3 regions of the Streptomyces sp. NPDC023573 genome follow, and region 2 is predicted to be linked to each of the others. Evidence: riboswitches for the same ligand, from Rfam matches in the RefSeq annotation. Region 2 holds a riboswitch; each other region holds the start of a gene.
The links. Region 2 has a riboswitch for cyclic di-AMP ahead of ACZ32T_RS27745 (transglycosylase family protein). Riboswitches for the same ligand answer to the same signal wherever they lie in the genome.
Positions count from the first base shown of each region.

Region 1: linked by a shared signal. The riboswitch ahead of ACZ32T_RS35110 (M23 family metallopeptidase) and the one ahead of ACZ32T_RS27745 (transglycosylase family protein) in region 2 are both predicted to bind cyclic di-AMP.
Region 3: linked by a shared signal. The riboswitch ahead of ACZ32T_RS34080 (M23 family metallopeptidase) and the one ahead of ACZ32T_RS27745 (transglycosylase family protein) in region 2 are both predicted to bind cyclic di-AMP.

Region 1 is NZ_JBVHKB010000018.1:13,535-23,894, reverse strand. Features, by position in the region: gene ACZ32T_RS35135 (FAD-binding oxidoreductase) at 1-847, opposite strand, end outside; gene ACZ32T_RS35130 (hypothetical protein) at 1,046-1,315, opposite strand; tRNA gene ACZ32T_RS35125 (tRNA-Met) at 1,528-1,601, shown strand; partial or broken gene ACZ32T_RS35120 (TipAS antibiotic-recognition domain-containing protein) at 1,734-1,874, shown strand; gene ACZ32T_RS35115 (PP2C family protein-serine/threonine phosphatase) at 2,008-3,165, shown strand; cyclic di-AMP (ydaO/yuaA leader) riboswitch at 3,399-3,551, shown strand; gene ACZ32T_RS35110 (M23 family metallopeptidase) at 3,563-4,603, shown strand; gene ACZ32T_RS35105 (aldo/keto reductase) at 4,755-5,699, shown strand; gene ACZ32T_RS35100 (PrsW family intramembrane metalloprotease) at 5,696-7,144, opposite strand; gene trmB (tRNA (guanosine(46)-N7)-methyltransferase TrmB) at 7,206-8,078, opposite strand; gene lhgO (L-2-hydroxyglutarate oxidase) at 8,071-9,327, opposite strand; gene ACZ32T_RS35085 (sporulation protein) at 9,476-10,360, opposite strand, start outside.
Region 2 is NZ_JBVHKB010000009.1:267,157-277,516, reverse strand. Features, by position in the region: gene eno (phosphopyruvate hydratase) at 1-1,081, opposite strand, end outside; gene ACZ32T_RS27745 (transglycosylase family protein) at 1,445-2,143, opposite strand; cyclic di-AMP (ydaO/yuaA leader) riboswitch at 2,144-2,315, opposite strand; gene ACZ32T_RS27740 (transglycosylase family protein) at 2,606-3,586, opposite strand; gene ACZ32T_RS27735 (cytochrome P450 family protein) at 3,692-4,987, opposite strand; gene ACZ32T_RS27730 (nucleoside triphosphate pyrophosphohydrolase) at 4,984-5,979, opposite strand; gene ACZ32T_RS27725 (SurA N-terminal domain-containing protein) at 6,003-6,659, opposite strand; gene ACZ32T_RS27720 (serine/threonine-protein kinase) at 6,829-8,385, opposite strand; gene ACZ32T_RS27715 (hypothetical protein) at 8,382-9,029, opposite strand; gene ACZ32T_RS27710 (N-6 DNA methylase) at 9,128-10,360, opposite strand, start outside.
Region 3 is NZ_JBVHKB010000016.1:13,835-24,194, reverse strand. Features, by position in the region: gene dxs (1-deoxy-D-xylulose-5-phosphate synthase) at 1-1,706, shown strand, start outside; gene ACZ32T_RS34100 (aspartate aminotransferase family protein) at 1,703-3,097, shown strand; gene ACZ32T_RS34095 (helix-turn-helix domain-containing protein) at 3,154-3,774, shown strand; gene ACZ32T_RS34090 (DUF6126 family protein) at 3,842-4,015, shown strand; gene ACZ32T_RS34085 (tyrosine-protein phosphatase) at 4,025-4,849, opposite strand; cyclic di-AMP (ydaO/yuaA leader) riboswitch at 5,264-5,424, shown strand; gene ACZ32T_RS34080 (M23 family metallopeptidase) at 5,427-6,365, shown strand; gene ACZ32T_RS34075 (SGNH/GDSL hydrolase family protein) at 6,530-7,357, shown strand; gene ACZ32T_RS34070 (STM4011 family radical SAM protein) at 7,380-8,297, opposite strand; gene ACZ32T_RS34065 (STM4012 family radical SAM protein) at 8,330-9,697, opposite strand; gene ACZ32T_RS34060 (STM4013/SEN3800 family hydrolase) at 9,694-10,360, opposite strand, start outside.

The DNA.
Region 1 (10,360 bases), on a different contig from region 2:
CGGCGAGGGTGTCGCCCAGAGCCTCCGGGTCGGCCGTCGAGGACCAGATGACCCCGCACATCTTCTGTCCGTGTATCTCCTCGGGGAACGGCGGGCCCGGCGGGACGCTCAGCGAGGCGAAGAAGCCGTACAGGTCGTCCGGTGCCTGCGGCAGGAAGCCGCGGTACCAGCGCATGACGTCCTGGAAGAGGTCCAGGGGCCAGAGGGTGATGCCGACGCCCACGGTGTCGACGGGGTGCAGCCCGAAGTCGAACGACGTCACGATGCCGAAGTTGCCGCCGCCGCCACGCAGCGCCCAGAACAGGTCGGGGTGCTCGCTCGGGTTCGTGGCGACGAAGCTGCCGTCGGCCAGGACCACGTCCGCGGAGACCAGGTTGTCCACCGAGAGGCCGTACTTCCGGGTGAGATAGCCGTGCCCGCCGCCGAGGGTGAGCCCGCCGACGCCGGTGGTGGACATGATCCCCGACGGGGTGGCGAGGCCGAATGCATGGGTGACGTGGTCGAGGTCGCCCAGCGTCGCGCCGCCGTCCGCCTGGGCGGTCTGGGTGGCCGGGTCGACCCGCACGCCGTGCATGGGTGAGAGGTCGAGGGTCACGGCGTCGTCCCGGAGGCCGAGGCCGGGACCGCTGTGCCCGCCTCCTTGGACGGCGACGTCCAAGCCGTTCTCGCGGACGAAGTCGACGGCCGCCATGACATCCGCCGTGTCGCGGCACCGGACCACGGCCGCAGGCCGCTTGTCGATCATGCCGTTGTACACCGCTCGCGCCCGCCCGTACTCCTGGTCGTCCGGGCCGATGACCGGACCGCGCAGAGCTGTTCGCATCGTTTCGAGCAGGGTGCCGTCCATGATCGTCTCCTAGCGCACGCGTGCGCCCGGCCTCCCCTGCGTCGGGTGAGGCAGCTGAGCCGACGCCGGCACCTGGGATGCCGCGCGGACGGGACCGAACACCGAAAGGCTTTGCCCCTCCAGCGTCCCGCCGCTCCGGGCACCCCGCAATCGCGCGCCGTGCCCCGGTCCCGGCCGGGGCACGGCGCGGGCTCAGCCCTACGGAGCTGCCGTGGTGTTCTCCCGCGTGGGGGCCGTTGTCCTGCGCAGATGCACCATGAGCCCGATGAATCCGGCGGCGAACCCGCTGAACAGGCCGGATATCCCGTGATTGAGCGCGTTGGCCGAGGCGCTGTCGGGTACACCGATGACCAGGTAGTTGACGGCGGCGCTGATCGCCGCGCCGAACAAGGCGCCGATCACTCCGCTCACGAGCGACAGCCGCAGCGGTGACGGCGTGGCCGGGGCGGGTCTGTGCGGTGTGGACATTCGGTAGCCCTCCAGAGAGGCGAAACGCGAGATCGGGGGGTGCGGCAACATCCTTGAGCACGTCACTGCGCCTGGCAACTGCCCGGGCCGCGCCCCCTGTTGCCGTATCGCGTCGGCTGCGCGGGGCTCCCGGTCGCGAGAGGTGAGGGGCGGTCGCGTGCATAAGTGGTCGGAGCACCGTCCCGGATGGCGTAGAGTTGCAATCACAACGGCGCGGGGTGGAGCAGCTCGGTAGCTCGCTGGGCTCATAACCCAGAGGTCGCAGGTTCAAATCCTGTCCCCGCTACTGAAGACTGAGGCCCGGATCCTTTCGAGGATCCGGGCCTCAGTCGTATGCCGTCACTCGGCTGTCAGGTGTGGGCTCGGTCGAGGAGGTGTTCGACGGCTTCGGCCACCCGGGTACGAGCAGAAGCTCATCCGTGCGTATGTCACGGGCATCGGGGAGGTGTACGTCGCCGATCCCCGTCTCGGAAGGAACTACGATCGCCATGGGGACGGAACCGCCGTCTTCGTACGGGACGCACTGACGATCCACGCGCAGCACCGGTCCCCCGGCTGACCACCGGTGGGCGGGGCTCCGGGGCGCTCCTCCCTTCGGCCGATGACGAGTCGCCGTTCGGCGCGGCTCCGGCCGGCCCGGGCGGGGCGCGGTACCGTCCGCACCCGTGGGTGGACCGGGCAGGAGCGCACAGGTGGGGAAGCGGGACGGACGGCGGGGGAGCGCTGCCGGGAACTCACGTTCCCGGCTTTTCGTGCGGGTCCTTCCGGCCCTGATGATCGGCTTCGGAGTGATCCTCGACCTCCTGACGCCGGCCGAGGTCACCGCTGTTCCGCTCTTCGCCGCCGCCCCGCTGATCGCCGCTCCGTTCTTCTCGCCGGCCGGCACGGTCCGGGTCGGCGTGACCGCGATCCTCGTGGTGCTCGCCATCCGGATCTCGGACGGTGCGCTCGGTGACGTCGTGCCGCTCACCGACCTGCTCACCCTGGTCACGGTCGCCGCGCTCTCCCTCGTCATCAACCGCGTCGTGCGCCGCAGGAACGACCAGCTGGCCTCGGCGAGGGTCATCGCGGAGACCGCGATGCGCGCGGTGCTCCCGACGCCCGAGGACCGGATCGGCGGGCTGCAGGTCGCGGCGCGGTACGAGGCTGCCCAGGCGGACGAGTTCGTCGGCGGCGACCTCTTCGCCGTCGCGGACACGCCGTACGGGGTGCGTCTGGTCCTCGGGGACGTACGGGGCAAGGGGCTGGACGCGGTGGCCGCGGTGGCCGTCGTGATCGGGGCGTTCCGGGAGGCCGCCGAGCAGGAGAGGTCGCTGGAGGGGGTCGTCCAGCGGCTGGAGCGGGCGCTGGCGCGTGAGGGCTCGCGACGGGGCGGGCTCGACTCCATGGAGGGGTTCGTCACCGCCGTCGTCGCGGAGATCCCGTCAGGCGCCGATCTCCTGCGGATCGTCAACCGCGGACACCCCGAGCCGATCGTCCTCCACGCGGACGGGACGCTCGACGTGCTGGCGCCGAAGGCGCCCGCGCTGCCGCTCGGGATGGGGCTGGACGCGTGGCCGGACCGGGCGGACGAGTGGACGCTGCCGGACGGGTCGATGTTCCTGGCGTTCACCGACGGGCTCTCCGAGGCGCGGGACGCGAAGGGGGTCTTCTACGACCCGGCGGCCCGGCTGCGCGGCCGGCTCTTCCCGGGGCCCGAGGAGCTGCTGTCCGCGCTCACCGATGACGTACGGCTGCACACCGGTGGCCGGTCGACGGACGACCTGGCGCTCCTCGCGGTCGGCCGTCCGGCGCGGGGCCAGCAGGAGCGGCGGACGACGGTGAAGATCGTGGGGCGGGACCGTGGATGACCGGTCGCGACCGTCGGTAGTCGAGGGACCCCGCTCCGCATAACAGTTGACGCACCGTCAGAAAGTGCTGGCCGGATGAGGGGTGTTCAAGTCGCCCGTTTGCGCCCGTTTGACCCCTGAAAGTCCAGGCCAGGACGATGACCGATCTATGGGAACAGCTTGGAATCGGACCCGGGTGTCTATTAACGTTCGATAACGCAGCGCGGTTGTACCCGCCGTCGCAAGAGACGGCACCGTGCGCAGCGCCGAATTCCGCAAGGGAACCGGGGAACCACCTACATGGGGTGAATCGGACACCTGTGTCTCGCGAGAGACGAAGGGGTCCGTAGGAGACCTTCCTGCTCCGAACCCGTCAGCTAACCCGGTAGGCGAGAAGGAAGGAAAGGAGTGCGCCCACGTGGCGTCCAATCAGCCTGCCCCCGAGGCCCCGTCATCCTTCAGGACCGACAGCTTCGGTGATGAGGACAGGACTTGGGATGAATGGAACCCCACCGCGGAGTCCATCCGTCCCGTACGCGGTCGGCACCGCGTAGCCAAGCAGCGCGGTCTCGCCCGTAGCTCCACCGTCCTCGGTGTCGGCGTCATCGCGGCCGTCGGAGCGGGTGGCATGGCCACCGCGCAGAGCAAGCCGCCGGTCTCCATTTCTCTTCCCGATTCCATCGCGGACAATCTCCCCGACGCCAAGTCCCTGCCCGGCGTGGGCGCGTTCATGTCCGGTGACTCCGACTCGGACCACGAGACGGTCGCCGCGTCCGCCCCCCTGACCAGCGCGGGCATCACCGCCTCCGAGGCCGAGCAGGGCGCCACCGACGCGGGAGAGGCGCTCCGCGCGCGCATCCTCCAGCAGGCCGAGCAGCAGCAGGCCGGAGCCGAGGCCGAGGCCAAGGCGGCACAGGAGCAGGCGGCGGCCGAGGCTGCCGCGGCCGAGGCGGCGAAGCAGCAGAGCGAGGCGGAGGCGAAGGCCGCCGCGAAGAAGAAGGCGGCCGAAGAGGCGGCGAAGAAGAAGGCCGAGGCCGAGCGCCTCGCCAAGCTCGCCGCCAGCTACGCCATCCCGACCTCCTCGTACACCATCACCTCGACCTACGGGCAGTCCGGCTCCATGTGGTCGTCCGGTCACCACACCGGGCTGGACTTCGCGGCCCCGACCGGCACTCCGGTCAAGGCCGTGCACAGCGGCACCGTGAAGTCGGCCGGCTGGTCCGGCTCGTACGGCTACCGCACGGTCCTGGAGCTCGATGACGGCACGGAGATCTGGTACTGCCACCAGTCCTCGATGGACGTCACCGCCGGACAGAAGGTCACCACCGGCGAGACCATCGGCCGTGTCGGCGCCACCGGCAACGTGACCGGGCCGCACCTCCATCTGGAGGTCCACACCCCGGACGGCACCGGCATCGACCCGATGGGCTGGCTGGGCAGCAAGGGCCTCTCGGTCTGACTCGGATCGGACGCTGACGCCGCACGCGGCGCACCGGAACCCCGGCGGCCCTGACGCACAACCCCCCGACGTCAGGGCCGCCGGTCTGTCCGGGGCCGCCGTCCGGGGCGCAAACGGAATAGTCGCCTCAGCCGGCTCGTTGTCCCCGGGTATGACTTCTCTGCGCCCGCTCGGTTCATCGAGCCTTCAGGTCTTCCCCCTCGCCCTCGGCGGCAACGTCTTCGGCTGGACGGCCGACGAGGACGGCACCTTCGCCGTTCTCGACGCGTACGTGGCGGCCGGTGGCAACTTCATCGACACCGCCGATTCCTACTCCGCCTGGGTCCCGGGCAACGAGGGCGGCGAGTCGGAGACCCTCATCGGCAAGTGGCTGGCGGCCCGCTCCCGCCGCGACGACGTCGTCGTCGCCACGAAGGTCGGCGCCCATCCCGCGTACAAGGGGCTCTCACCCACCACGATCAAGGAGGGGGCCGAGGCGTCCCTGCGCCGGCTCGGCACCGACCACATCGACCTCTACTACACGCACTTCGACGACGAGAGCGTCCCCGTCGAGGAGATCATCACCGCGCTCGACCAGCTGGTGAAGGCGGGCACGGTCCGGGAGATCGCCGCGTCCAACATCAGCCCCGAGCGGCTCCAGGCCTCCCTGGACTTCTCCGAGCGAGAGGGCCTCGCCCGCTACGTGGCCCTTCAGCCGCACTACAACCTCGTCTCGCGCGACACCTACGAGGGCGCGCTCCAGGACACGGCGGCCGCCGCCGGTCTCGCCGCCGTCCCCTACTTCGCTCTCGCCTCGGGCTTCCTCACCGGCAAGTACCGGCCGGGGGCGTCGGTCGAGAGCGCGAGGGCCGAGGGCGCGGCCAAGCACCTGGAGACCGAGCGCGGGCGCAAGGTGCTCACGGCGCTCGACAGGATCGCCCAGGAACACGGTGCCGAGATCGCCACCGTCGCTCTCGCCTGGCTGGCCTCGCAGCCGACCGTCGCCGCGCCCATCGCCTCCGCGCGGACGGTCGAGCAGCTGCCGGCGCTGATGGCGGTGTCGGAACTCCGGCTGACCGGCCAGGAGCTGGCGGAGCTGACCGAGGCGTCGGCCTAGGCCGGACCGGCGGGGCGCCCGCCCTCCTCCAGGTACGGGTTGGGCCCGCCGTAGTGCCGGTGCGGTGCGGGGAGGTGCTGCGGCGGGCCGCCGTACGGGAACTGACGGGGGAACGGCGGCGGGGCCTGCGGGCGGAAGGTGCGCAGCCGCCCGGTCGCGTGGGCCGCGTACGTCAGAGCCGGCGCCGCGATCTCCCGGCGGTGCCACAGATGGTGCAGCAACTCCTGCTCGCGGAGGGCGAAGTCCTGCCCCGCGCCGTCATGGCGGGCCCGGCGGCGCAGCATGGCGAGGGACGCCGCGAACGACTCGTACTCCGCGACGGCGCGGGCGGCGGCCCTGCCCCGGGCTCGGTCCGGGGTGCTGTTCCAGTGCCTCGCCATGTCGCGGGCCATGCCCCGCGCCCGCATCGAGGCCAGCGCGAGCGGCTCGGCGGGGGTCAGCCAGCCGGCCGCCGCGTACACCGGCAGTTCGGTGGAGAGCGTGCGCAGCTCCCGCTGGCGCGACCAGACCGCGAGCCAGGTCACCAGTCCGAAGCACGGCACCATGAACGCGCCGTACACCGCGTAGAAGCCGTACGGACCGAAGGCCGACGAGCCGTTCCACAGGGCGTGCATGCCCATCGCGAGAACGAGCCCGAGCAGGGGCAGGGCCACCCGCCGCACCCGGTGGCGCGAGCCGCCGAGGGCCGCGATACCGAAGCCGATGCCGGAGAGCACGGTGAACAAGGGGTGCGCGAACGGCGACATGACCACGCGGACGAAGAACGTCCCCGCCGTCACAGAGGCGAAGCCCGTGGTCCCCATCTGCTGGTCCTCCCCGAAGGCGTTGCCCAGGTAGAGGATGTTCTCGGTGAAGGCGAAGCCGGTCGCGGTGAAGCCGGCGACCACGATGCCGTCGACGATCCCGCCGAACTGCCGTCTGCGGAAGAGGAAGATCAGCAGGACCGCGACGGCCTTCGCGGTCTCCTCGACGACCGGGGCGACGACCGTGGCCCCGAGGGTGTCGGCGCTCGCCGGATCCGCGGTGGCCGTCGCTATCCACCGGGTCGCGAAGGAGTTGGCGATGATCGCCACGAGCGCGGCGGCGCACGCGCCCCAGGAGAACGCGAAGAGCAGATTCCGCCAGGGGCCCGGTTCGACCCGGTCGAGCCAGCGGAACGCCGCCATCAGCAGCGGCACGGGCAGCACGGCGAGACCCAGGCCCACCATGAAGCCCTCGGTGCCCGTCTGCCGGCGCACCAGGGCCAGGATCACCAGACCGCAGAGCGCGAGCACCGTGATCAGCGCACCGGCGCGGAACGCCTTGCTGCGCCAGACCATGCCGACGCGGCGGGGCCGGTAACGCCACTGGCCTCGCTCCGGGACGGCGCCCAGGAACTCGTCGAGCTTCTGCTCCTCGAGAACCGGGACGTCCGGTTGCTGGTGCTGCACGGACCCCTGGTACACCCGACGACCCTAACGAGGGCCACTGACACCTGGCCATGCCGCGGTGACGGGCCGTGGCTGATCAGCGACGGGTGAACAGCACGTCGTGCACGACGTGGCCCTTGTCCAGGCCCTGGCCCTCGAAGCGGGTCAGCGGCCGGAACGCGGGCCGCGGCGCGTAGCCACCGTCCGCCTGGGTGTTCTCGAACAGGGGGTGGGCCGTCAGGACTTCCAGCATCTGCTCCGCGTACGGCTCCCAGTCCGTCGCACAGTGGACGAGCGCGCCCGGCTTCAGCCGCCGCGCCACCAGGTCGAGGAACTCCGGCTGGATCAGCCGCCTCTTGTGGTGCCGCTTCTTGGGCCACGGATCGGGGAAATACACCCGGAGCCCGTCCAGAGCGGCCGGCTCCAGCATCTCCCGGAGCAGGATGATCGCGTCGCCGTTGGCGACACGGACGTTGGACACCCCCGCCCGGTCCGCGAGACCCAGCAGGTTGCCCTGGCCGGGTGTGTGGACGTCGACGGCCAGGATTCCGGTGCCGGGGTCGTCGGCCGCCATCTGCGCCGTGGCCTCGCCCATGCCGAAGCCGATCTCCAGGACCACCGGGAGACCGTCGAACAGGGTGGGCAGGTCGAGGACGCCCTTGCCGTCGATGTCCAGGCCCCAGGTGGGCCACAGCCGCTGGAGGGCCTCCTCCTGGCCGGCGGTCACCCGGCTGCGGCGGGGCTGGAAGCTGCGGATGCGGCGCTCGTGGTGCGAGCCCGCCGGGTCGGCCGCCGGGCCGCCGGGGAAGCGGGGCTCCTGGCGCAGCCTGCGCTGCCGCTCGAAGGAGGCGGCCCGCCGCTCCGCGGCGTCCGCGTCCGGCGTGGCGTCGGGGCCGGTCTCCGGCGTGGCGCCGGGCGTCTCCGTGGCGGGGCCGGGCGTCTCTGGGGTGGGGTTCAGGGGCTCAGACACAATGACCCGATTCTACGGCGGGAGGCGCCCACCCCGTCGCGCGAGCCCGCAGCAGGGCCCGGCGTGCCACCTCCCTCCCGATGGGCAGGGACGCGGTCGCGGCGGGTGACGGGGCGTTCAGCACATGCACCGTGTGCGGGGCGTCCCGGATCAGGAAGTCGTCCACCAGCGTGCCGTCCCGCAGGACCGCCTGGGCCCTGACCCCGGCCGGGGAGGGCCGCAGATCGGCCTCCGTCACCTCCGGCAGCAGCCGCTGGACGGCCCGGGTGAACGCACTCTTCGACAGGGATCTGTGGACCTCGCCCGCCCCGTACCGCCAGTGTCGCCGGGCGATCCGCCAGGAGCCGGGCCACGCCAGGGTGGCGGCCAGCTCACGCGGGTTGACGACCGCCCGGCCGTATCCCTCGCGGGCGAGGGCCGGCACGGCGTTCGGGCCGATGTGGACCGTGCCGTCGACGCCCCGGGTCAGATGGACCCCGAGGAAGGGGAAGGCCGGATCCGGCACCGGATAGACGAGCCCGCGCACCAGCTCCGGCCTCGCCAGCTCGTAGTACTCCCCGCGGAACGGCACGATGCGCGCGCCCGGGTCGTCACCCGCGAGCCGCGCCACCCGGTCGCTGTGCAGCCCCGCGCAATTGACCAGCACACGGGCCCTGACCACCTGGCCGTCGGCCGTGCGCACCGCGACCCCCCAAGGGCGCCGGTCGACGGCGACGACCTCCGCGCCGTAACGGATCTGGCCTCCGGAGGCGCTCACCTCGGCGGCGAACCGGACGGCGACCGCGGTGAAGTCGCACACCCCCGTCGTCCCCACCCGGATCGCGGCGAGGCCGCGCACCCGTGGTTCGTACTCCGCGATCTGGGCGGGGCCGAGCTCCCGGACCGGCAGGCCGTGCGCCCGGCCGCGCTGCACCAGGGCGTGCAGCCGGGGCAGCTCGGCGCTCCGCGTCGCCACGATCAGCTTGCCCGTCACGGCATGGGCGATCCCGTGCTCCGCGCAGAAGTCCACCAGCTCGGCGGCGCCCCGCACCGCGTAGCGCGCCTTGAGCGATCCCGGCGCGTAGTAGATGCCGCTGTGGATCACTCCGCTGTTGCGTCCCGTCTGGTGCTCGGCGGGGCCCCACTCCTTCTCCAGCACCGTGACCCGGGTGCCGGGCGCGGTGCGCGTGATCGCGTACGCGGTCGACAGACCGACGATTCCGCCACCGATCACCAGCACATCGCAGTCGTACGCCGCGTGCGTCATCATCACGCCACCTCCCACCCCGATAGTGCACTGACCCACTGACAACCGGCTCAAACCAGGGAAGGCGTCTGCGTGGCGTGACGTTCCTTCCCTGGATCCGGCGAAGATCCGGCGGAACCGGGGCGTACCGGCGGCCCGGAGCCGGACAGCCCTATGCCGGGGCGACGAGGAGCGGACGGGCCCGCTCCCGCAGCTCCGCCACGCGGGGCTCGTCCCCGTACGGCTCCAGTCGGTGCAGCAGGTCGCGCACGTACTCGGTGGTGCGTGCCGAGGAGATGCGTCCGGCCACCTCCACCGCCCGCGTCCCCGCCGCGCAGGCGGCGTCGAGGTTGCCCGACTCCAGCTCGGCGACCGCGGACACGACGAGCCGCAGCCCGTGCGAGCGCACGAACTCGTCGGTGGGTTTCGACAGGGCCTGCTCGGTGAAGCGCCGCACCTGCCGGGGCGCCTTGAGGTCGCGGTAGCACTCGGCGGCGTCGGCGGCGAACCTGTCGTACGAGTAGAACCCGAGCCACGCCGGGTCGGAGTCACCGGCCCGGGAGCGCTCCAGCCAGCTCTCGGCGGCCCGGAGAGCGGCCCCCGCGGCCGGTGCGTCGCCGGCCTTCGCGTGGGCGCGCGCCTCCACGAGCCGGAAGAAGCTCATGGTCCGCGCGGTGGCGAGCCCGCGGTTGCGCTCGACCGCGGCCTGCGCGAGGTCGACGCCCTCGTCGGCGAAGCCACGGTAGGTCGCCTGCAGGGACATCGACGCCAGGACGTATCCGCCGAGGGGGACGTCGGCGGCGGCGCGGGCCAGGCGCAGCGCCTGGATGTAGTAGCGCTGGGCGGCCTCCTGCTGGCCGGTGTCGAAGGCCATCCAGCCGGCGAGCCTGGTCAGCTCGGCGGAGGCGCCGAAGAGCGCCCTGCCCACCTCGTCGCTGTAGGAGCCCAGCAGGAGCGGGGCGGCGTCGACCCGTAAGCACTCCGGGACCATGGAGGAACGCCAGTCGCCGCCGCCGTACTTGGAGTCCCACCGGCGCGCGTCCTGGGCCGCCTCGCG
Region 2 (10,360 bases):
TCATGCACTTGAAGCCGTTGCGCTGGGCCAGCTCGACGGCGTCCAGGGTCTCGGTCAGCGAACCGATCTGGTTGACCTTGACGAGCAGGGCGTTGGCCGAGCCCTCCTCGATGCCGCGGGCGAGGCGCTCGGGGTTCGTGACGAACAGGTCGTCACCGACGATCTGCACCTTGGAGCCGAGCTTGTCGGTGATGACCTTCCAGCCCGCCCAGTCGTCCTCGTACAGCGGGTCCTCGATGGAGACCAGCGGGTACGCGGAGACGAGCTCCTCGTAGTACTCGGTCATCTCGGCGGCCGAGCGGGACTTGCCCTCGAACTCGTACACGCCGTCCTTGTAGAACTCCGACGCGGCGACGTCGAGCGCGAGCGCGATGTCGCGTCCCGGGACGTAACCGGCCTCCTTGACGGCCTCCAGGATGAGGTCGAGGGCGGCGCGGTTGGACTCGAGGTTGGGGGCGAAGCCGCCCTCGTCACCGAGACCGGTGGACAGGCCCTTGGTCTTCAGGACCTTCTTCAGCGTGTGGTAGATCTCCGCGCCCCAGCGCAGGGCCTCGGAGAAGGACTCGGCGCCGATCGGCGCGATCATGAACTCCTGGATGTCCACGTTGGAGTCGGCGTGCGAGCCGCCGTTCAGGATGTTCATCATCGGAACGGGCAGCAGGTGCGCGTTCGGGCCGCCGAGGTAGCGGAACAGCGGGAGGTCGGAGGCCTCGGACGCGGCGTGCGCCACGGCCAGCGAGACACCGAGGATGGCGTTGGCGCCGAGGGAGCCCTTGTTCTCGGTCGCGTCCAGGTCGAACATCGCCTGGTCGATGAGGCGCTGCTCGGTGGCGTCGTAACCGACGAGCTCCGGGCCGATCTGCTCGATCACGGCGAGGACGGCCTTCTCGACGCCCTTGCCCTGGTAGCGGTTGGGGTCACCGTCGCGAAGCTCGATGGCCTCGAACGCACCGGTGGAGGCGCCGGACGGAACAGCAGCACGTCCCGTGCTGCCGTCGTCGAGGCCAACCTCGACCTCGACCGTGGGGTTGCCCCGGGAGTCGAGGATTTCCCTGGCTACGACGACGTCGATGGACGGCACGAGGCATCTCCTTCTGGGATCTGACACTGGTTGTGCAGGGTCACTGTGGCCTTGCGCCACGAGCCTAACCGGCTCGGCGCGCTCCGTCGGCCGTCCGCCCGTCCCCTGGGACGAAAAAGGACCCAAGGGCCTGCATTCCGGGCAAAGCTCCAGAATTCTACTGACGAGTAACCACAACAGTTGAACACTCACCCTTACGGCGAGCCCGCGCCGGCGCCCCGTCAGGGGTCCGGACACAGCCCCGGCCCGGCGCGCGGGGGGTCTGCGCGCCGGGCCGGACTCCGGGGCAGGAGGAAGACCCCGGTTCATCACGACCACCTCGAGTGCCCAACCGCTTCAGGGGGCCGGCCACTCGGACGCCGGCTACTTCAGGTGGAGCTGCTGACCCGGGAAGATCAGGTCGGCCTGGTCGACGATGTCGTCGTTCAGCTCGAACAGCTTCTGCCAGCCGCCCTTGACCTTCTCGGCGTCGGCGATCTTGCTGAGGGTGTCGCCGGACTTCACCTTGTACTCGCCGTCACCCTTCTCGACCTTCTCGCCGGTCGGGGTGGTGACGGTCTTGGCCGGGGCCTCACGCTTCTCGCTGCGCGTGGTGGGCTGCTCGGCCTTGCGCTCCGGCGCGGCCTGCGGGGCCGTGTCGCCGTTCTTCTCGGAGCCGGAGCCGGTGTCGACGCCCGGGTCCACTCCGTCGTTCGTCAGGCCGCCGGCGCCGGCACAGGCCCAGGCACCCGGGCCCTGGAGGTCGAGGAGCTTCTCGGCCGCGGCTATCTGCTGGCCCTTGGTGGCCAGGTCGGCGCGGGAGGCGTACTGGGTGCCGCCGGCGGCGGCCCAGCTGGACTGCGAGAACTGCAGGCCGCCGTAGTAGCCGTTGCCGGTGTTGATGGACCAGTTGCCACCCGACTCGCACTGGGCGACGGCGTCCCAGGTGTCGACGGAGGCGGCGGAGGCGCCGGTCGCGCCCATCAGCGGTACGGCGACGGCGGCACCGGCGACACCGGCCAGGGTCGCGACACGGACGGCCTTGGACGGGCGACGGTGCTTGCCCTTGCTGGAAAGCAGCATGGTTCTCCTCACCGACGCCTACGAGGTGAGCTGTCGGGTTCGGGCCTGTGAGTTGCCCGGCCGTCCTCACTCCCGGACGACTTCACCCCTAGCCGGGCCTCCGCCCGTCTTCCGACGGCCGGGTCCGGCGCTTACCTGGGTCCCCCGCTCCTGCCTACGGCGCTTTACGCGTCGGTCCCCTTCGGCCGACGGCAGGATTCGGCGTGACGGTCGAAGGTGCCCGCGGTGCGAGCGGCTCCGACCGTAAACACACGCAACCCCCACATTCAAAGATGGACATAACGGCTAATCAGCCCGTAACGGCTCGATGGTGAGGGCCGTTTTCGCAGGTCGGAGCCAATATGGACGGAGTGGACGGACCGGGCGCGCCAGTTGAAGCAAAGAGACCCATGTCTCACTTACGCATAAGTGGACATAGGCCTCTGAACTACCCCCGCTTTCGGGGTGTTTTCACGCTTTTGATCAGTTGGCGGCGGCGGTCTCCGCCTCGCCGCCCCGGGCTTCCTGCCCGAGGTCGAGGGTCTGGCCGGGGAGGATCAGATCCGGGTCGGAGCCCAGCTCGTCCTTGTTGGCCGCGTAGAGCGACGTCCAACCGCCGGGGAGCTCCTGCGCGTCGGCGATCGCCCAGAGGCTGTCGCCCTCGCGCACGGTGTACGGCCCCTCCGCGCCCTGACGCGCGTCGGATTCACCGCGCGAGGCGTGGCGGCCGGACTCGCGCCCGTCGCCCTCGCGCGGCTCGGTGCTCGCCTCGGGGGCCGGCGTGCCGCGGTGCTTGCCACCCTTCGCCCCGTCGTCCTCCGTGGCGCCGGACGCTTCGGATGCCTCGGGGGACGGACTGGCGGGCGGCGTCGCGTCGCCCTTGTCACCCTTGCCCGCCGCGCCGTCGGACGTGTCGCGGGCCGCCTCGCCCTTCGCCTCGGAGTCGTCCGGGCCGGCGGCGTCGTCCGAGCCGTCCGCCGGGTCCGTCGCCTCGGAGGAAGGCGTCTCGGCCGGCGTCGCGGAGTCCGTGGGCTCGGCGGAGGGCTCGGCGGACTCCTCACCGCCCGGGTCGACGCCGGGCAGCCCCTCGTCCAGGGAGAGCCCGGAGATCACCGAGCAGCTGGCCCACGCCTGCGGCCCCTTGTCGTCCAGCACCTTCTCCGCGACCGCGATCTGCTGCGAGCGGCTGGCGAGGTCGGCACGCGGCGCGTACGCCGTGCCGCCGTAGGCCGACCAGGTGTCCTCGGAGAGCTGCAGGCCGCCGTAGTGGCCGTTGCCGAGGTCGGCACTCCACATGCCGCCGCTCTCGCACTCGGCGACCCGGTCCCAGGTCGACGCGTCAGCGGCCTGAGCGCCGCCCGCGCTGAGCAGCGGGATGGCAATGGCCGATCCGGTGACGCCTGCGGCGACGACGATGGCGGGTGCCTGGCGAGGGCGACGGTGTCTGCCGGTCGCGGAGCCCATGGGATTGCCTTCCGTGTGACTGACATGTGACGGGTGAGTCGAACGGTGAACCTAGCCCTACTCGAACGTGTGTCACAAGTCGATGCAGCGGAGATCACGTGAAAGTCACAGAGTTGACAGGCTGTCACCTTTTTCGGCCGGACGCCCTGGATCGAACTCGACCGGAAGTGTGCGCAGTCCGCGCATGATCAGCCCGCCGCGCCAGCGCAAATCGGCAGGTTCCGCGGCAAGCCGCAGGTCGGGAAGGCGCCTCAGCAGTGTCGCCAACGCCACCTGCCCCTCCAGCCGGGCCAGCGGCGCCCCCAGGCAGTAGTGGATGCCGTGCCCGTATCCGAGGTGCTGATTGTCACTGCGCGCGAGATCCAGACTGTCCGCATCCTGGAACCGCTCCGGGTCCCGGTCGGCGGCGGCCAGCACGACGAGCACCGGGTCCCCCGCCGCGATCTCCTGCCCTCCCAGCGCCACGGGTTCGGTGGCGTAACGCCATGTCGCGAGCTCCACCGGGCCGTCGTAGCGCAGCAGCTCCTCGATGCCCGTGGCGAGCAGGTCCGTCTCCCCGGCGGCCAGCGAACGCTCCAGGCGCTCGCGCTGGGACGGGTTGCGCAACAGGGCGTACGTGCCGTTGCCGATGAGGTTCACGGTCGTCTCGAAGCCGGCGAACAAGAGGATGAACGCCATCGCCGCGGCCTCGTTCTCGCTGAGGTGCTCGCCGTGGTCGCTCGCCCGGATCAGTCCTGAGATCAGGTCGTCGCCGGGATCCTCCCTCTTGCGGTGGATGAGTTCGGCGAGATAGCCGCGCATCTTCTTGACCGACCTGGCCACCCCGCCGCGCGGACCGCCGCCGTGCCTGATCATCATGCCCGCCCAGTCGCGGAAGTCGTCCTGGTCCTCCCGGGGCACGCCCAGCAGGTCACAGATCGCGTAGATCGGCAGAGGGAACGCGAAGTCATGGATGAGGTCCGCCTGTCCCTCCTCGACGAAGGTGTCGATGAGGCGGTCCGTCAGTTCCTGCACGCGCGGCGCGAACTCCGCGACCCGGCGCGGAGTGAACGCCTTGGACACGAGCCGGCGCAGCCGGGTGTGGTCCGGGGGGTCGATGTTGAGCAGGTGCGTCATCAGCTCCGCCTTGCGCTCCCCGGGGATGCCCGTCTTGCCCTTGGCGTTCGCGGAGCCCGCGTGGTGTGCGGGGTTCTTGGAGAGCCGGGTGTCGGCGAGCGCCTGCCGGGCGTCGGCGTAGCGGGTCACCAGCCAGGCCTCGACACCGCTGGGCAGCTTCGTGCGGTGCACGGGGCTGTGCTCGCGGAGCCAGGCGTAGGCGGGGTACGGGTCGGTGGCGAACTCCCAGGTGAAGAGTTCGGGTGCTGCGTCGGGCGCGGAGGGCGTGTCGGGGCTGTCGTTCACTCCTCGACGCTATCCGGAGCGGCCCCCGGCGTCCCGAGGCCCTCCGCCGCTCGGATCGCGTCCCGGTAGGCGCGGGCGGCGGCCCGCAGGGCGGCCTCCGGGTCGGTGCCCTCCTGTTCGGCGCGCACGGCGAGGGCGAGCAGCCGGTAGCCGATCCCGTCGCCCTCGGGGAGCGCGGCGTCGAGGCCCGCCGCGCGGGCCCTGCTGCCGAGCTTGGCGGCCAGCGCCAGACCGGGCTGGCCGAGCGGCACCCCGTCGGTGACCGACTCGCGCTGCTTCTCGATCGCCTTCGTACGGAGCCAGTGCGCGTGGACGTCCTCCGGGGTCTCGGCGGTCTCGTCGCCGAACACATGCGGATGACGGTGGATCAGCTTCTCGACGATCGTGGCCGCGACGTCGTCGACGCCGAACGGCTCCTCCGGGTCCTCCTGCGCGATCCGGGCGTGGAAGACGACCTGGAGCAGTACGTCGCCGAGCTCCTCGCGCAGCTCCTCGCGGTCGCCGTCCTCGATGGCCTCGACCAGTTCGTACGCCTCCTCGATGGCGTACTTCGCGAGGCCCTCGTGCGTCTTCCGCGAGGTCCACGGGCATTCGCGCCGGATCCGGTCCATGACCTGGACCAGGTCCAGGAGCCGAGCGCCGGGCAGGTCGTACGAACCGGGCAGCAGCTCCAGGTCCGGCATCTGTACCCGGCCCGAACCGCCGAGCCGGGCGAGGCCGTCGGTGAGCGGCTGGTTCCCCTCGCCACCCACCAGCACCACCACGGTCCGGCCGCCCGCGCAGTCGTCCACCAGCTCCTCGGCCGAGGGGGCGGTGTGTTCCACGGCCACGCCCGCCTCCCGCAGATACGGCAGCTGCGGATGGCCGGACTCGGCGCACAGCACGCGGTCCGCCGCGTGCAGCGTCTGCCAGGCGGGCCAGGACAGCAGACCGGGGGCGACCCGGTGGCTGGCGGTGAGCAGGACGATACGTCCGGGATCTTCAGCGTTCACGCCCCGAACCTACCTCCGGCGGGTCAGGCGCCTGCCTCGGGCTCCTGGCCCTGGACCGGTGTGACCTGGTTGATCCACGGGGCCTTGTAGGTGCTGAGCTGGACCTTCTGGTTGTCCCAGCTGCCGTAGCGCGGGTTGACGTCGATCCGCAGCGCCTTCGACGCCTCGGTGAGGCTCTCGCCGACCGCCTGCACCCCGGTGGGGTTCTGCAGGTCGGCTCCCAGCGACTGGGCCAGCTTCTGGAGCTGGACCTCCTGGCGCAGACTCGACTCGATCTGGCCGGGCGCCACCCAGCGCTGCTCCAGCATCAGTGTCCGCACCCCCTCGTCCCCGCCGGACTGCGCGGCCGCGGCGCTGCGGATCTGCTGGATCTCCTTACGGCTGACGCTCACCCCGGCGTCCTTCGCGGCGCGGTCCAGGACCCGCCCGAAGATCAGGCCGGAGAGCTTGACCCGGGTCAGCTGCCCCGACTTCGTCACCAGCTCCTCGGACCGTTCGGAGTCCTGCTGCGCGGTGCGCACGTCGGCCGCCTGCGCCTGGACCGTGGCCACGTCGATCCGGTCGCCGCCGACCACGGCCGCGGCACCGGGATGGGCCTCACTGCCACAGGCGGTCAGGAGCGGCGCCGCGACGAGCGTTGCGGCGGTGAGGGTGAGCGCGGTGCGACGTCGGCGGTGCAAAGGAGCCTCCCGGGGAGAGTTTGTGCATCAGTGCACAAAGCCTTGCGGTGATCGATGTTAGGCAGTGGACGTGATTCGGGCCACTGCTTCGACCAACGATTTCCGGACCGGTCAGTGTGGGGTCACGGACGAAATCCCTTCCGGCCGGCCTCTTCCGGCGCCCGCCGCCTCACCTGGAGCCGCGTACGTCCTGGTGGTGGGTCAGTTGCCGGCGGAGCTCCGTGGGGAGCGGGTGGTGCGGTCCGTAGGCGCGCTCGGTGTCGTACAGCAGGGCTTGCAGCTGGGCGCGGCCCGCCGTGTGATCGCCCATGCCGAGCAGGAGGTGGCCGATCCGGTGGCGGATGTCGAAGGCCCGGCCGGGGCCGGAGGACGTCATGTAGCCGTTCTCGTAGGAGGGGAGGACGGCGCGGTACTCGGCGAGCGCGGCGGCCGCCTCGCCGAGCTGCTCCAGGCACTGCGCGGCGTCGTAACGGAACTGCAGGGCCTGGGGGTCGGAGGGGCCCGCCTCCGCCGCGCGGTCGTCGGCGAGGCGGCGGAGCTCCGGGAGGGCGCGGCGGTACTGGCCGTCGTCCATCAGCGTCGCCGCGTACTGCTTGCGCAGGATCCGGACGACCGGTGAGTGTTCGCCGTGCTCCAGGGCGGCGGCCGGCAGGATCCCCCCGAGGATGTCGACGGCCTGGGTGATGCGGCCCTCCCCGAGCAGCCGTTTCACGTCGTCGACGGCTTGCGCCACGTCGGGCCTGGCCGGCGGCGTCCGGGGCGGGGCGGGTGCCTGCCGGTCGGGGGCGGGCACCGTCGCGGGGGCGGCGGCCCGGTCGGGCCAGGGGGCGTGCGGACGGAGGAAGGGGCGGGTCGGGTCGAGGGGCCCGGCCGGTGTGCCGCCGGCGGGCAGCAGGGGCCGCAGGGACTCGTAGACCTCCTGGGCGGAACCAGGGCGGTCCTGCGGGTCCTTGGCGAGCAGCCGCAGGACGAGTGCTTCGAGCGCCTCGGGGACCTCGGGCCGGATGTGCCTGACCGGGAGCGGGGGCTCGTAGAGATGGCGGTGCAGGACACCGAGGGCGGTGGAGCCGGCGAACGGCACGTCTCCGCCGATGAGTTCGTGCAGGAGCACGCCGAGGGCGTAGAGGTCGGTGTACGGACCGACGGCGCCGCCCATCGCCTGCTCGGGGGCCATGTAGGCCGGGGAGCCGATCGGTGAGCCCGTGTGCGTCAGCCGGGTGGTGTCGGTGTCCATGACGGAGGCGATGCCCAGGTCGAGCACCGTGAGCGTGCCGTCGGGCTTCACCATCGCGTTGCGGGGCTTGAGGTCGCGGTGGACGATCGGCACGGCGTGCACCGCGGAGAGCACCGCGCACAGCTGGGCGGCGATCGCCACGGCCCAGGGCCAGGGGTAGGGGTCGTGCTCGGCGAGGTGGTCGGCGAGGTCGGCGCCCTCGACGTACTGCATGACGAGGAAGAGGTCCTCGCCGTCGCTGCCCGCGTCATGGACGGTCACCAGACCGGGGTGGTCGACCTGTGCGGTGACCCGGCACTCCCGGACGAACCTGCGGCGCAGATCGTCGGCGGCCTCGCTGCCGGCGGGTCCGGCCACCCGGTCGGGGCGCAGCAGCTTCACCGCGACCCTGCGGTCGAGGCGCTGGTCGTACGCCGTCCAGACCTGGCCCATGCCGCCTTGGCCGAGAATGGTCGCCAGCTGGTAACGGCCCGCGATGACACGCCCGTTCACCGGCTGTCGCCCTCCTTGCGGAGGTAGTCGCTCAGCTCGTCGAGCTCGGCGCGCACCTGGTCGAGGCGCTGGGGGGCGGCGGGCCTCGGGGTGTCGGACGGTGCGGCGGGCGGGGGCGGTGCGGGGCTCTGCCGTGGGGCGGGCGGGTAGCCGTAGGCCGGGGAGGGCGGTGCCTGCCGCGGTCCGGACCCGGCGGGCGGGAACGAGGACGCTCCCGGGTGCGGCGTGCCGTACGGGACGGCGTACGGGCCGGGGTGGGACAGCGGGTGCGGGCCGGCCGGCGGGCCGCCGTACGGGCCGAAGTGCCGTATGTCCGTGTACAGGTAGTAGGTGACGGTGCCGACGAAGACCACCAGCATCCAGGACAGGGTGAGGAGGGCCTGTCCGTCCGTCATCACCTCTTCCTCCGTCGGCAAGGAACCGAGGTACACGATGAGTCCGGCGTTCAGCGCCAGCACGAGGCCGAACAGCCACCAGTCGCGCTGCTTGCGGGTGACGACCGCCAGCCGGAGCATGGCCGCCCAGGCGAGGAGTCCACAGCTCAGCAGCGCCAGCGCCACGAAGACCACGCGCAGCGTGACGAGCGTGACCGAGGACGGAGAACGCTTCGGCTGCTGCTCCGGCGGATAGCCGTAGCCGTGCATGTGCTGCTCCCGGAGGGCGTGGGTCGGACGTGTGCAGTGAGCGTATACACCGACACGGACAACCCGTCCCTGGTTGTGCGCAACCGTTGTGGTTCACGTCACTCCGGGGCGATCGTGCCGTCCGTGAGTCCGTCGTACATCCCTTGCACCAGCTGTCCGCCGAGCCGGCCCGCCGTGCGCAGTGCGTCCTCGAACGCGGCGAGGGCGCTGAACTGTTCGCCGTACGCGCGCTGTTCGGCCAGCGGCAGGCGCGGCACCTGGAGACGGCGGGCGTCGAGCCGGGTGGCGGTGGAGGCGTAGCTGCTGGCCTGCCGGTTGTTGGCGGTGCCGCGGAGGAAGCCGGCGAGGAACCAGGGGTCCAGGGCGGCCGGATCGGGCCGCAGGAGCTGGAGGTTGCGGCCGAGGGCGGCTCCGGCGGTGGCTTCGTCGACGACCCGGGCGACCGCTCCTCCGCCGAGTACGGGCACGACGACGTCTCCGGGTTCCAGCAGGAGCGGCTGGTCCTCCGGGGACGCGGCCGGTGTGGCGGGGGTACCGCTGGGTGCCGCCCCGGAGAGTACGTCGTGTTCGGTGAGGACCGGGACCGTGCCGCCGGCGGCTCCGGTGCCGGTGCGCAGGTGCAGGGCGCCCGCGCGGGCCAGTTCGCCGACGGTGACGAGGGGCCGCCGGGCCGGTTCGCAGGGGGCGGCGGGCGGTGGGGTGAGCCGGGCGGCCAGCTTCAGGGTGTCGTCCAGGCGTTCCCGTACGCGCACGAGTTCCGCCGCGCCGCCGCCGGCGGCCGGCGGCGGGAGATGGCGGGCGGGGGCCAGGTCCACGTCGTCGTCGAGGAGTTCGATGACGGGGACGGCCCGGCTGGTGCCGGGGTGTTCCTCGACCGGCTCCCGGCGCCCCGGCACGTCGAAGGGGGTCCAGGCGTCGAGCACGGCGGCGCGCACCGCGGGCCAGTCCAGCCGGTCCCGGCCGGACGGCGCACCGGCGGGCTCGGGTTCCGCCGCGTCGACGACGAGGAGTTCGGGGGCGGGGGGCTGTTCGGTGCCCGGCTTGCGGAGGACCCAGACGTGGAGGGGGATGCCGTACGGGGGCGCGGCGCCCGCCGGGAGCGCGATGACGGCGCGGAGGGCTCCGCGGCGGAGCAGGTCGGCGCGGATGCGGCGCCCCGAACGGCGGGAGGCGGCGGCCGGGGGCATGAGCACCACGGCGGTGCCGCCCTCGCGGAGATGGGCGAGGGCGTGCTGGACCCAGGCGAGTTCGGACTCGGTGCGGGCGGGGAGGCCGTACTCCCAGCGGGGGTCGTAGGCCAGGTCGTCGTGGCCCCAGTTGCGCTCGTTGAA
Region 3 (10,360 bases), on a different contig from region 2:
GGGACACCGGGCACCAGAGTTACGTCCACAAGCTGCTGACCGGGCGGCAGGACTTCTCCGAACTGCGCGGCGAGGGCGGCCTCTCCGGCTACCCCTCCCGCGAGGAGTCCGAGCACGACGTCATCGAGAACTCCCACGCCTCCACCGTGCTCGGCTGGGCCGACGGTCTCGCCAAGGCCGACGAGGTGCTGGGCCGTGTGCGCCACGTCGTGGCGGTCATCGGCGACGGGGCCCTCACCGGCGGGATGGCCTGGGAGGCGCTCAACAACATCGCCGCGGCCGGGGACCGCCCGCTGATCATCGTGGTGAACGACAACGAACGCTCGTACGCCCCGACCATCGGGGGGCTCGCCGGCCATCTCGCCACCCTCCGCACCACCGACGGCTACGAGCGCTTCCTGTCCTGGGGCAAGGGGGTGCTCCAGCAGACACCGGTCATCGGCCGGCCGCTGTACGGGTCGCTGCACGGCGCGAAGAAGGGCTTCAAGGACACCTTCGCTCCGCAGGGCATGTTCGAGGACCTGGGCCTGAAGTACATCGGCCCGGTGGACGGACACGACACCGCGGCGGTGGAGTCCGCGCTGCACCGGGCCAAGCGCTTCCACGGCCCGGTGCTGGTGCACTGCATCACCGAGAAGGGCCGTGGCTTCGCGCCCGCCCTGGCCGATGACGCCGACCGCTTCCACACCGTCGGCAGGATGGACCCGCTGACCTGCGAACCCCTGGTCGTGCCCGCCGCGCCCTCCTGGACATCGGTGTTCGGCGACGAGATCGCGGAGATCGGCGCCGAGCGTCCGGACGTCGTCGCGATCACCGCGGCGATGCTGCATCCGGTCGGGCTGACCCGCTTCGCGGAGGAGTTCCCCGACCGGATCTGGGACGTCGGGATCGCCGAGCAGCATGCGGCGGTCTCCGCCGCGGGGCTGGCCACGGGAGGCCTGCACCCGGTCGTCGCCGTCTACGCGACCTTCCTCAACCGGGCCTTCGACCAGCTGCTGATGGACGTCGCCCTTCACCGGTGCGGGGTGACCTTCGTGCTGGACCGGGCCGGCGTCACCGGGGCCGACGGCCCCTCGCACAACGGCATGTGGGACATGTCGGTGCTCCAGGTCGTCCCGGGGCTGCGGATCGCGGCCCCGCGCGACGCCGACCGACTGCGTGAGCAGCTGCGCGAGGCCGTCGACGTCGACGACGCGCCGACCGTGATCCGGTTCCCCAAGGAGTCCGTGGGGGAGCCGGTCGCGGCCGTCGGGAGGATCGGCGGGATGGACGTCCTGCACCGGGCCCCCGGCCCTGACGTCCTGCTGGTGGCCGTCGGCGTGCTGGCCCCGGTCTGTCTCCAGGCCGCCGACCTGCTCGCCGGATCCGGAATCCGCTGCACGGTCGTCGACCCGCGCTGGGTCAAACCGGTCGACGAGCAGCTGCCCGCGCTCGCGGCGCAGCACCGGATGGTGGCGGTCGTCGAGGACAACAGCCGGTCGGGCGGGGTCGGCTGGGCCGTCGGGCAGGCCCTGCGGGACGCCGGCGTCGACGTACCGCTGCGGACGTTCGGCATCCCCGAGCAGTTCCTCGCGCACGCCGGGCGCGGTGAGGTACTCGCCCGGATCGGACTCACTCCGGTGGAGATCGCCGGAAGCGTCAGCGCGGCGCTGGAGCGCCGCACGGCATTGGGAGAGCGGAACGTGCCGAAGGAGTACGGGGCATGAAGGACGAACAGCCGGGCTTCGATCTGACGCGGCTCCTCGGGGAACGGGGGGCCGAACGCTACGAGCTGCACACCCGGCACCTCAACCACCAGCTGCCGCGGATGCTTCACACCCTCGGTTTCGACAAGGTCTACGAGCGGGCCGAGGGCGCTCACTTCTGGGACGCGGAGGGCAACGACTACCTCGACATGCTCGCCGGCTTCGGCGTGATGGGGCTCGGCAGGCACCACCCCGTCGTACGCCAGGCGCTCCACGACGTCCTGGACGCCTCGCTGGCCGACCTCACCCGCTTCGACTGCCAGCCGCTGCCCGGACTGCTGGCCGAGAAGCTGCTGGCACACAGCCCGCACCTCGACCGCGTGTTCTTCGGGAACAGCGGTACGGAGGCGGTCGAGACCGCGCTGAAGTTCGCCCGCTACGCCACCGGCAAGCCGCGGATCCTCTACTGCGACCACGCCTTCCACGGACTGACCACCGGCTCGCTCTCCGTCAACGGCGAGAAGGGCTTCCGCGACGGATTCGCACCGCTCCTGCCCGACACGGCCATCGCGCTCGGAGACCTCGACGCACTGCGGCGCGAGCTGAAGCGCGGCGACGTGGCCGGGCTGGTCGTGGAGCCGATCCAGGGCAAGGGAGTCCACGCCTCCCCACCCGGCTTCCTGCGCGGGGCACAGGAGCTGCTGCACCGGCACAAGGCCGTGCTCATCGCCGACGAGGTGCAGACCGGGCTCGGCAGGACCGGCGACTTCTACGCGTACCAGCACGAGGAGGGCGTCGAACCCGACCTGCTCTGTGTCGCCAAGGCGCTCTCCGGCGGATACGTCCCGGTCGGGGCTACGCTCGGCAAGGACTGGATCTTCAAGCGCGTCTACTCCTCGATGGACCGGGTCCTCGTCCACTCCGCGAGCTTCGGCTCCAACGCCCAGGCCATGGCGGCCGGGCTCGCCGTCCTCGCGGTGATGGAGCAGGAGGAGACCGTCGCGAACGCCCGTCGCACCGGTGATCTGCTGCGCGAGCGGCTCGCCGCGCTCGTCGGCCGTTACGAGCTGCTGCACGAGGTGCGCGGCCGGGGCCTGATGATCGGCATCGAGTTCGGCCGGCCCTCCTCACTCAAGCTCCGCAGCCGCTGGACGATGCTGCAGGCCGCCCGCAAGGGGCTCTTCGCCCAGATGGTGGTCGTGCCGCTGCTCCAGAAGCACCGGATCCTCACCCAGGTCTCCGGTGATCACCTGGAAGTGATCAAGCTGATCCCGCCGCTGGTCATCGGGGAGCCCGAGGTCGACCGATTCGTCACCGCCTTCACCGCTGTCATGGACGACGCGCACAGCGGCGGCGGGCTGATGTGGGACTTCGGCAGGACACTGGTGAAGCAGGCCGTGGCCAACCGCTGATTTGCCTCTGAGGCAAATAATTTGCCTCAGAGGAAATATTCTGGCCCAATGGAGGCATGAATCCTCCTGACGGAGGGGTGGCCGACGAGCTCCCGGGGGTCGCGCCACGCCTGCGCGACCTGCGCCGCAACCGCGGCCTCACCCTGGAGAGCGCGGCGGGACGGGCGGGACTCTCCCCGGCCCACCTCTCCCGGCTCGAAACGGGCCGCAGGCAGCCCTCGCTGCCGATGCTGCTCGGCCTCGCCCGGGTCTACGGTACGACCGTCTCCGAGCTTCTGGGTGAGATGCCGCCCGAACGTGACGCGATCGTCCGTGGCGGCCCACCGGCCGGCACGCCCCGCTCCACCGAAGCCGGGGGCTGGCTCTACCGGCAGGCGGGCGGGCCGGGCCGGGCCATGCAGGCGCTGCACGTCCGTGTCCCGTACGGCGTGGAGGGCGACCTCGTGCGCGTCCACCCCGGAGAGGAATGGCTCTACGTCCTGGACGGGAGGCTGCGGGTCGTGCTCGGCGAGACCGTGCACGACCTCGATCCGGGGGACAGCGCGCACTTCGACTCGCTCACCCCGCACCGGATCGCGGCTCCCGACACCGGTGGGGCGCGACTGCTCTTCGTCCACACGCTCCTGCAGAGCCCGGCCGCCGAGCTGTGTATGGGCAGCGGGATCCACCGGCTCTGATCCCGCACACCCCCACCGCGCGCCCCCTTCGCCAGCCCGGCCCGAGCGGCCGGAAGAGAGGACTGTCATGTCCGATTCGGAGTATTACGACCCGCTCACCCCGCGCAGGCCGAAGAGCAAGGACACCCAGGAGCGGCGGATGCCCCGCGGTGTCGTGATCCGTCTCTTCGCCTACCTCGTGGCCGGGCACGTCATCGCGGCCTTCCTCTTCCTTCTCTTCACCGTGGCAGGGAAAGGCTGACGGCCGGCGTCACGGTCCCTCGACGAGGCGCTCACGCAGCTTCGCGCGGGTCCCGTCGCTGATCTTCAGGCCTTCCAGGAGATAGCGGTCCGTGCTGCCCCAGACCTCGTCGATGGTGTCGAACGCCGCGGCGAGGTATTCGGCGTGGGCGCCGAAGAGTGGGTTGAGCAGTTCCATCACCTCTTCGGACATCCCCACCGGTGAGGTGTCGCTGCGGCGCACCTTGTAGCGGCGGTGCGCGTCGTTCGACTTGAGGTAGTCGGCCTCGATGGCCTCCTTCCCGACGCCGACCGCGAGCAGCGAGACCGCGATCGACAGGCCCGCCCGGTCCTTGCCCGCCGCGCAGTGCATCAGCGCCGGCACGCTGTCCTCGGCCAGCGCGTGCAGCACGCGGCTGTGTTCGGCGGTGCGGTCCTTGATGATCGAGCGGTACGAGGCGATCATCCGCCCCGTCCCCTTGCCGTCGGCCAGGATCGAGCGAAGCTGCTGGATGTTCCCGTCGCGCACCAGCCGCCAGAACTCGGCGCCGTCCGCCGGGTCGGAGAGGGGAATGCTGACATTCCGGACGCCGGGCAGCTCCACGTCGAGACCGTCGAGCTTGCGGTCCGCCGCGTTGCGGAAGTCGAAGACCGTGTGCAGGCCGAGGCCCGCGAGGAAGGCGGCGTCGGCCTCCGTGGCGTGGGCGAGGTGACCGCTGCGGTAGAGGCGGCCGTACCGCACGGTGCCGCCGTCGACGGTCGGAAGCCCGCCGACGTCGCGGAAGTTGCGGACACCGGTCAGGCTGACGTCCGTCGGCTCGGGGCCGGCCGGCGGGACCTCTGGCAGCTGCGTCACAAGGGCTCCTGGAGTGTCGGGCGTCGGCGCCGCTCGCCGACGGGGGCACGCCCGCGACGATACGACATGGCTGCATCGGGCAACCTTCCCGGTCGCCGTGCTCCTGGTCTCCAGGGGAGGACGGCGATTACGTCATGTCCGTATTGGTGCATTTAGCAGAACATGCCCTGCTTGCGCGGGAGATGGGCGGGGCGGGTGAGCGGGATCATATCCGTGACGGTGCGTGGCGAAGGCTCCGGGGGGTATTCCGGACGCCGTGCGGAAAGCCAAGATCCGTAATCCACGGAGTGTGACGGGAATTCTGTGCCGGAAATGAAGCACGGATTCCGGTCGGGAATCCGCAGCTTGTTCGCGACGTCCCGGCTCGCTTACGGTCACGGTCAATCCGGACGGAACGCCTAATCCTGCCGCCGCCCGGAATCCGCACCGACTCACGTGTGGCAGGAGCGGGGGAACCAGGTAAGCCGCCGGCCGGAGGGATCCGGTACGGCTCGGGGTGAAGTCGCGCACCGCGCGGCCGGACATCTCCAGTCCGAACCCGACAGCTCACCTCGCAGGCGCCGGAGAGGAAAATCCCATGCCCGCAAAAGGCAAGCACCGTCGTACGAAGACCGGCCCGATCTCCCGAGGCGTCCTCGCCGCAGGGACCGGCGGCGCCGTTCTCGCCCTCCCGCTGATCGGCGCCACCGGCGCCCACGCCGCCGAGCAGGCCGCACCGGCCGCCAAGTCCGCCGCCGCGCACAGCGCCCCGGCCGCCGCGAAGAGCGCCCCGAAGACCTACTCGGTGGTCTCCGGTGACTACCTGGCGAAGATCGCGGGCGACCAGAAGATCAAGGGCGGCTGGCAGAAGCTGTACCAGGACAACCGCGATGTCGTCGGCGAGAACCCCAGCCTGATCCTCCCGGGCATGAAGCTGACCCTCGGCGCCAAGGCGTCCGGCTCCGCCGGGACCACGCCCTCCAAGTCCGCCCCGTCGGCACCGAAGAAGGCCGTCCCGTCGGCACCGAAGAAGGTTGCCCCGGCCGAGAAGAAGGCCGCCCCGGCCGAGGAGGCGTCCGCTCCGGCGGCGAAGACCGCCGATTCCTCCGCGTCTCAGGAGAGCACCGGCTCCGGCTGGGCCGCCCCGGTCGAGAACGCCAACGTCACGACCCAGTACCGCGCCTCGGGCGCCAGCTGGTCCAGCGGCTACCACACCGGCTCCGACTTCCAGGCGGCCTCCGGCACCAGCGTCCGGTCCATCGGCTCTGGCACCGTGGTCTCCGCCGGCTGGAGCGGCTCGTACGGCAACGAGGTCGTCATCCAGCACAGCGACGGCATGTACTCCCAGTACGCCCACCTCTCCTCGCTCGAGGTCTCGGCCGGCCAGACCGTCACCGGCGGCCAGCAGATCGGCCTCTCCGGCAGCACCGGCAACTCCACCGGCCCGCACCTCCACTTCGAGGTCCGGACCGGCCCGAGCTACGGCTCCGACGTCGACCCGATCGCCTACCTGCGCTCGCACGGCGTCTCCATCTGAGACCTGCCGGCCCAGGGCCGAAGGAGAGGGGCGGTGCGCGCGTGCGCACCGCCCCTCTCCTTATTCCGGCTTTACCAAAAACTGACCGGGTGGTCTTTCTCACCACCCGTCAACCCCTTATTACGGTCGCGTAGGTCACAATCGAAGGTGCAAGATAAGCCCTTGTGGCAGACGATTCGAGAAACAAACAACGAGGCATCATCGGGTCGTACGCAGCGATTGGCGACAGCTTCACCGAGGGCGTCGGAGACCCCGGCCCCGGCGGGACGCTCGTCGGCTGGGCCGACCGGCTCGCGGTGCTCCTCGCGGACCAGCTCCCGGTCCCCGGCGCGACGGTCGCCCCCGCGGACGACACGCACGGCAACTTCCGGTACGCCAATCTCGCCGTACGCGGACGGCTCCTCGACCAGATCGTCGAGGAACAGGTCCCCCGCGCCAAGCAGCTGGCACCTGACCTGGTGAGCTTCTGCGCAGGCGGCAACGACATCCTCCGTCCCGGCTCCGACCCGGACGACGTGGCAGAGCGCTTCGAGCGTGCGGTCGCCGACCTGACGCGGGCGGTCGGCACAGTCATGGTCACCACCGGCTTCGACACCCGGGGCATCCCCGTGCTCAAGCACCTGCGGGGCAAGATCGCCATGTACACCGCCCACGTCCGGTCCATCGCCGACCGCTACGACTGCCCGGTGCTGGACCTGTGGTCCCTGCGGTCCGTGCAGGACAGGCGGGCATGGGACAGCGACCGGCTGCACCTCTCGGCGGAGGGGCACACCCGCGTCGCGCTGCGGGCCGCCCAGGTCCTCGGCCTGGAGGTGCCGGCCGACCCCGACCAGCTGTGGCCCCCGCAGGCCCAGCGCGGAGCGCTCGAGGTCCGCCGCGACGACATCCAGTGGGCACGCGAATATCTCGTCCCGTGGATCGGGCGCCGACTGCGCGGGGAATCCTCCGGCGACCACGTCGAGGCCAAGCGCCCCGACCTGCTGCCGCTCTGACCGCTCGGCCGGTGCCCCGTCCTCAGAGGCCGGCCAGGGGGAGCGGACGCCGGGCCGGCCCCGGCGGAACGAGCCCGTCCGATGCGGACACCCGCACCGGACGGGCGGGTATCCGCTCCAGTACCCCGCCCGCGAAGACGTCGTACAACGGCAGTGTCTCCAGGTGCACATAGCCGATGTGACAGTCGCACACACCGAGCGGGCAGGCGCGCGGGCGGAGCGCACTCCGATAGCTGCCGTCATAGAGGTTGCCCAGCTCGGCACGGACGAAGTGGCAGCGCCGCACCGTCCCCTCACCGTCCACCGAGATCACCGACTCGCCGGTCCGGCAGGGCAGACCGGCCGAACGGTGCGGGTGCCTGCTGTAGGCGAACAGTGGATCCAGAGCCGTCCAGCGGGCCGCCTGTTCGTCCGTGTAGGTGTGCCCCTCCGCTGCGTTGACCCAGAGATACACCTCGGGCGGCAGCGCGGAACGCAGCCTTCCGGCCTCCTCCAGATGCTCGTCGAGACCGACGATCCCCACGCTGTAGCGGACACCGAGCGCCGTCAGCTCCCGGCACCGGCCGAGAAACCGCTCGTACGGCGTCTGCCCCGGGTGGTACGTGCACCACAGGGCGACCTTGTCCCGGTCCGCGCCGGCCAGCCAGCCGGTACGGCCGCTGAGGTTGGTCTGGATGGCGACCCGGCCGATGTGCTCCAGCCGCGACAGCTCGACGAGCGCCTTCCGGTACCAGGACCGCACCAGGCCCTCGCCCCACGGGGTGAACAGCACCGACAGGCGGTCACCGGTCTGTGCGGAAGCCCACCCGGTGAACCGCTCCAGGGCCGCACGGTCGGACCTGAGCTGTTCACCGCTGTCCCGCCGCTTGGCGAACGGGCAGTAGGGGCAGTCGTAGTCGCACGAGGCGAGCGGCCCCCGGTAGAGGATCGTCAGGTCCATGGGGGCGGCGGGCGCGTCGCTCATCGGCCGGTTCACTTCGCCTCGTACGCGGCCATCGCGGCCCGTACCGCCGGGGAGAACAGCTCCGGTCCCACGGCGTCGGAATGGGCCAGGCCCTCCGGTGAGAGGCGCAGCAGCGCAGGGCCCGATGCCTCGTCCAGCCATCCGCGCGCCGAGAAGAGCTCCAGCTCGGCGGGAAAGTCCTCGTACGGACCGGTGCCGAAGCGCTCGCGGTACTCGGCGGGCCGCATGCCCTCGGCCTGGAGAAGTGACTGGAGCAGGTGGCGTCGGCGCGCCTCGCCCTCGTCGACGTACCGGCCGACCTCCGCACGGGAGAAGTCCTCGGTCGTGGTGAAGCCGTCGATGATGCCCCGGATCTCCCGCATCTCCACCGCGTAGTCGAAGGAGTAGTGCAGGGCGGAGGTGTACGAGCGGGCCCCGCAGCCGAGTCCGATCATGCCGTCGGTCTGGCACGCGTATTCGTCGGGGCCCGCGTGCGGCGCGTCCGCGCGGCGGAACATGCGCATCGACACCTGCTCGTAGCCGTGGGCCAGCAGATGGTCGCGCCCCGCGCGGTACAGCCGCAGACGCTGTTCGTCCCAGGCGGTGTCCGGGCCTGCAGGTGCCTTGGCCCCGGCACCCAGCCGCCCGAGCCCGGTCAGCGGGCGCACGTACAGCGGGTAGAGATAGAGCTCCTCCGGGCGCCAGGCCAGGGCGGCGTCCAGCGAGGTGCGCCAAGTGGCCTCGGTCTGGCCCTCGATGCCGTATATCAGGTCGATGTTGAGGACCGGGACCCGGGCATCGCGGATACGGCCGAGAGCCGCCTCCACCTCGGAGCGGTGCTGCGGGCGGACCGCGGCGCGGGCCTCGGCGTCCACGAAGCTCTGCACACCGATGCTGATCCGGGTGGTTCCCCGATCGGCCAGGACGGACAGCCGGTCCGCGGTCGCCGTCGACGGCGAGGTCTCCACCGACAGGGGAACCGCCCTCAGATCGGCGCCCATCCGCTTCTCCGCGATGTCACAGAGGCGCTCCAGCTCCCCGGCGGTGAGGAAGGTGGGAGTGCCGCCGCCGAACGCGGCTGCGGCGAAGCGCACCGGCTCCTCGTCGCCCAGTGCGTCCCTGACCGTGGTGGCCTGCCGGTCGAGCGCGTCGAGGTAGCGCGTCGTCAGCTCCTCGGGGGCACCGATCCGGGTGAACAGATTGCAGAAGCCGCAGCGGACCTCGCAGAACGGTATGTGGAGGTAGAGGGAGAGCGCGTCCTTGCGCTCCGCCGCCCAGAGCTCGCCGATCCGCGGACGCCCGGCGGGGTGGTCCCCGAGCGGGCGGTAGGCCGTCTTGTGCGGGTAGGCGTAGACATAGCTGAGGTAGGGGCTGGTGCTGTGTGCGGTGACGGTCATCGGGACGCCCCAGGTTCGAGGAAGAAATGGGCATAGGGCACGGTCCATACGGCTTCGTGACCGATCCGGTGGCCGGTGTGGCCGTCCTCGCCGTATGCGGTGCCGTGGTCGGAGCAGACGATGGCGAAGCACGGGCGCCGGCTGCTCGCCGCCGCGAAGAGGCGACCGATGTGCCGGTCCACGTACTCCAGTGCCGCGGCGTGCGTGGCCATCGAGTCACCCGCCTCGGCGGTGGCGCCGGGCTTGTGGAACCAGTTGGGCTGGTGCAGCGCCGACACGTTCACGAAGAGGAACAGCCTCTGGTCAGCCGGAAGGCCTGCGACCACCTGCTCGGCGCGTGAGACCTGCGACTCGAAGGACGTCGGCGACGCGACACCGAACTCAGGCTCCCAGTGGCTCTCCTGGAACATGCCGGGCAGCACCGAGCCCAGTGGGGGCCGGCGGTTGAAGAAGCCGACGCCGCCGACGCACACCGTGCGGTAGCCCACGGCGGCCAGGCCGGAGAGCAGATCGGGGGTCTCATGGACGAAGGTGCCGTCCGCGGTCGACTCACTGCCCGCGAAACGTGCGGCGAACAGCCTCGGGTGGGGGCCGGGCGCGGCGGGCGTCGGCAGGAAACCGGCGAAGATCGCCTGATGGGAGGCGTAGGTGAAACTGCCCGGT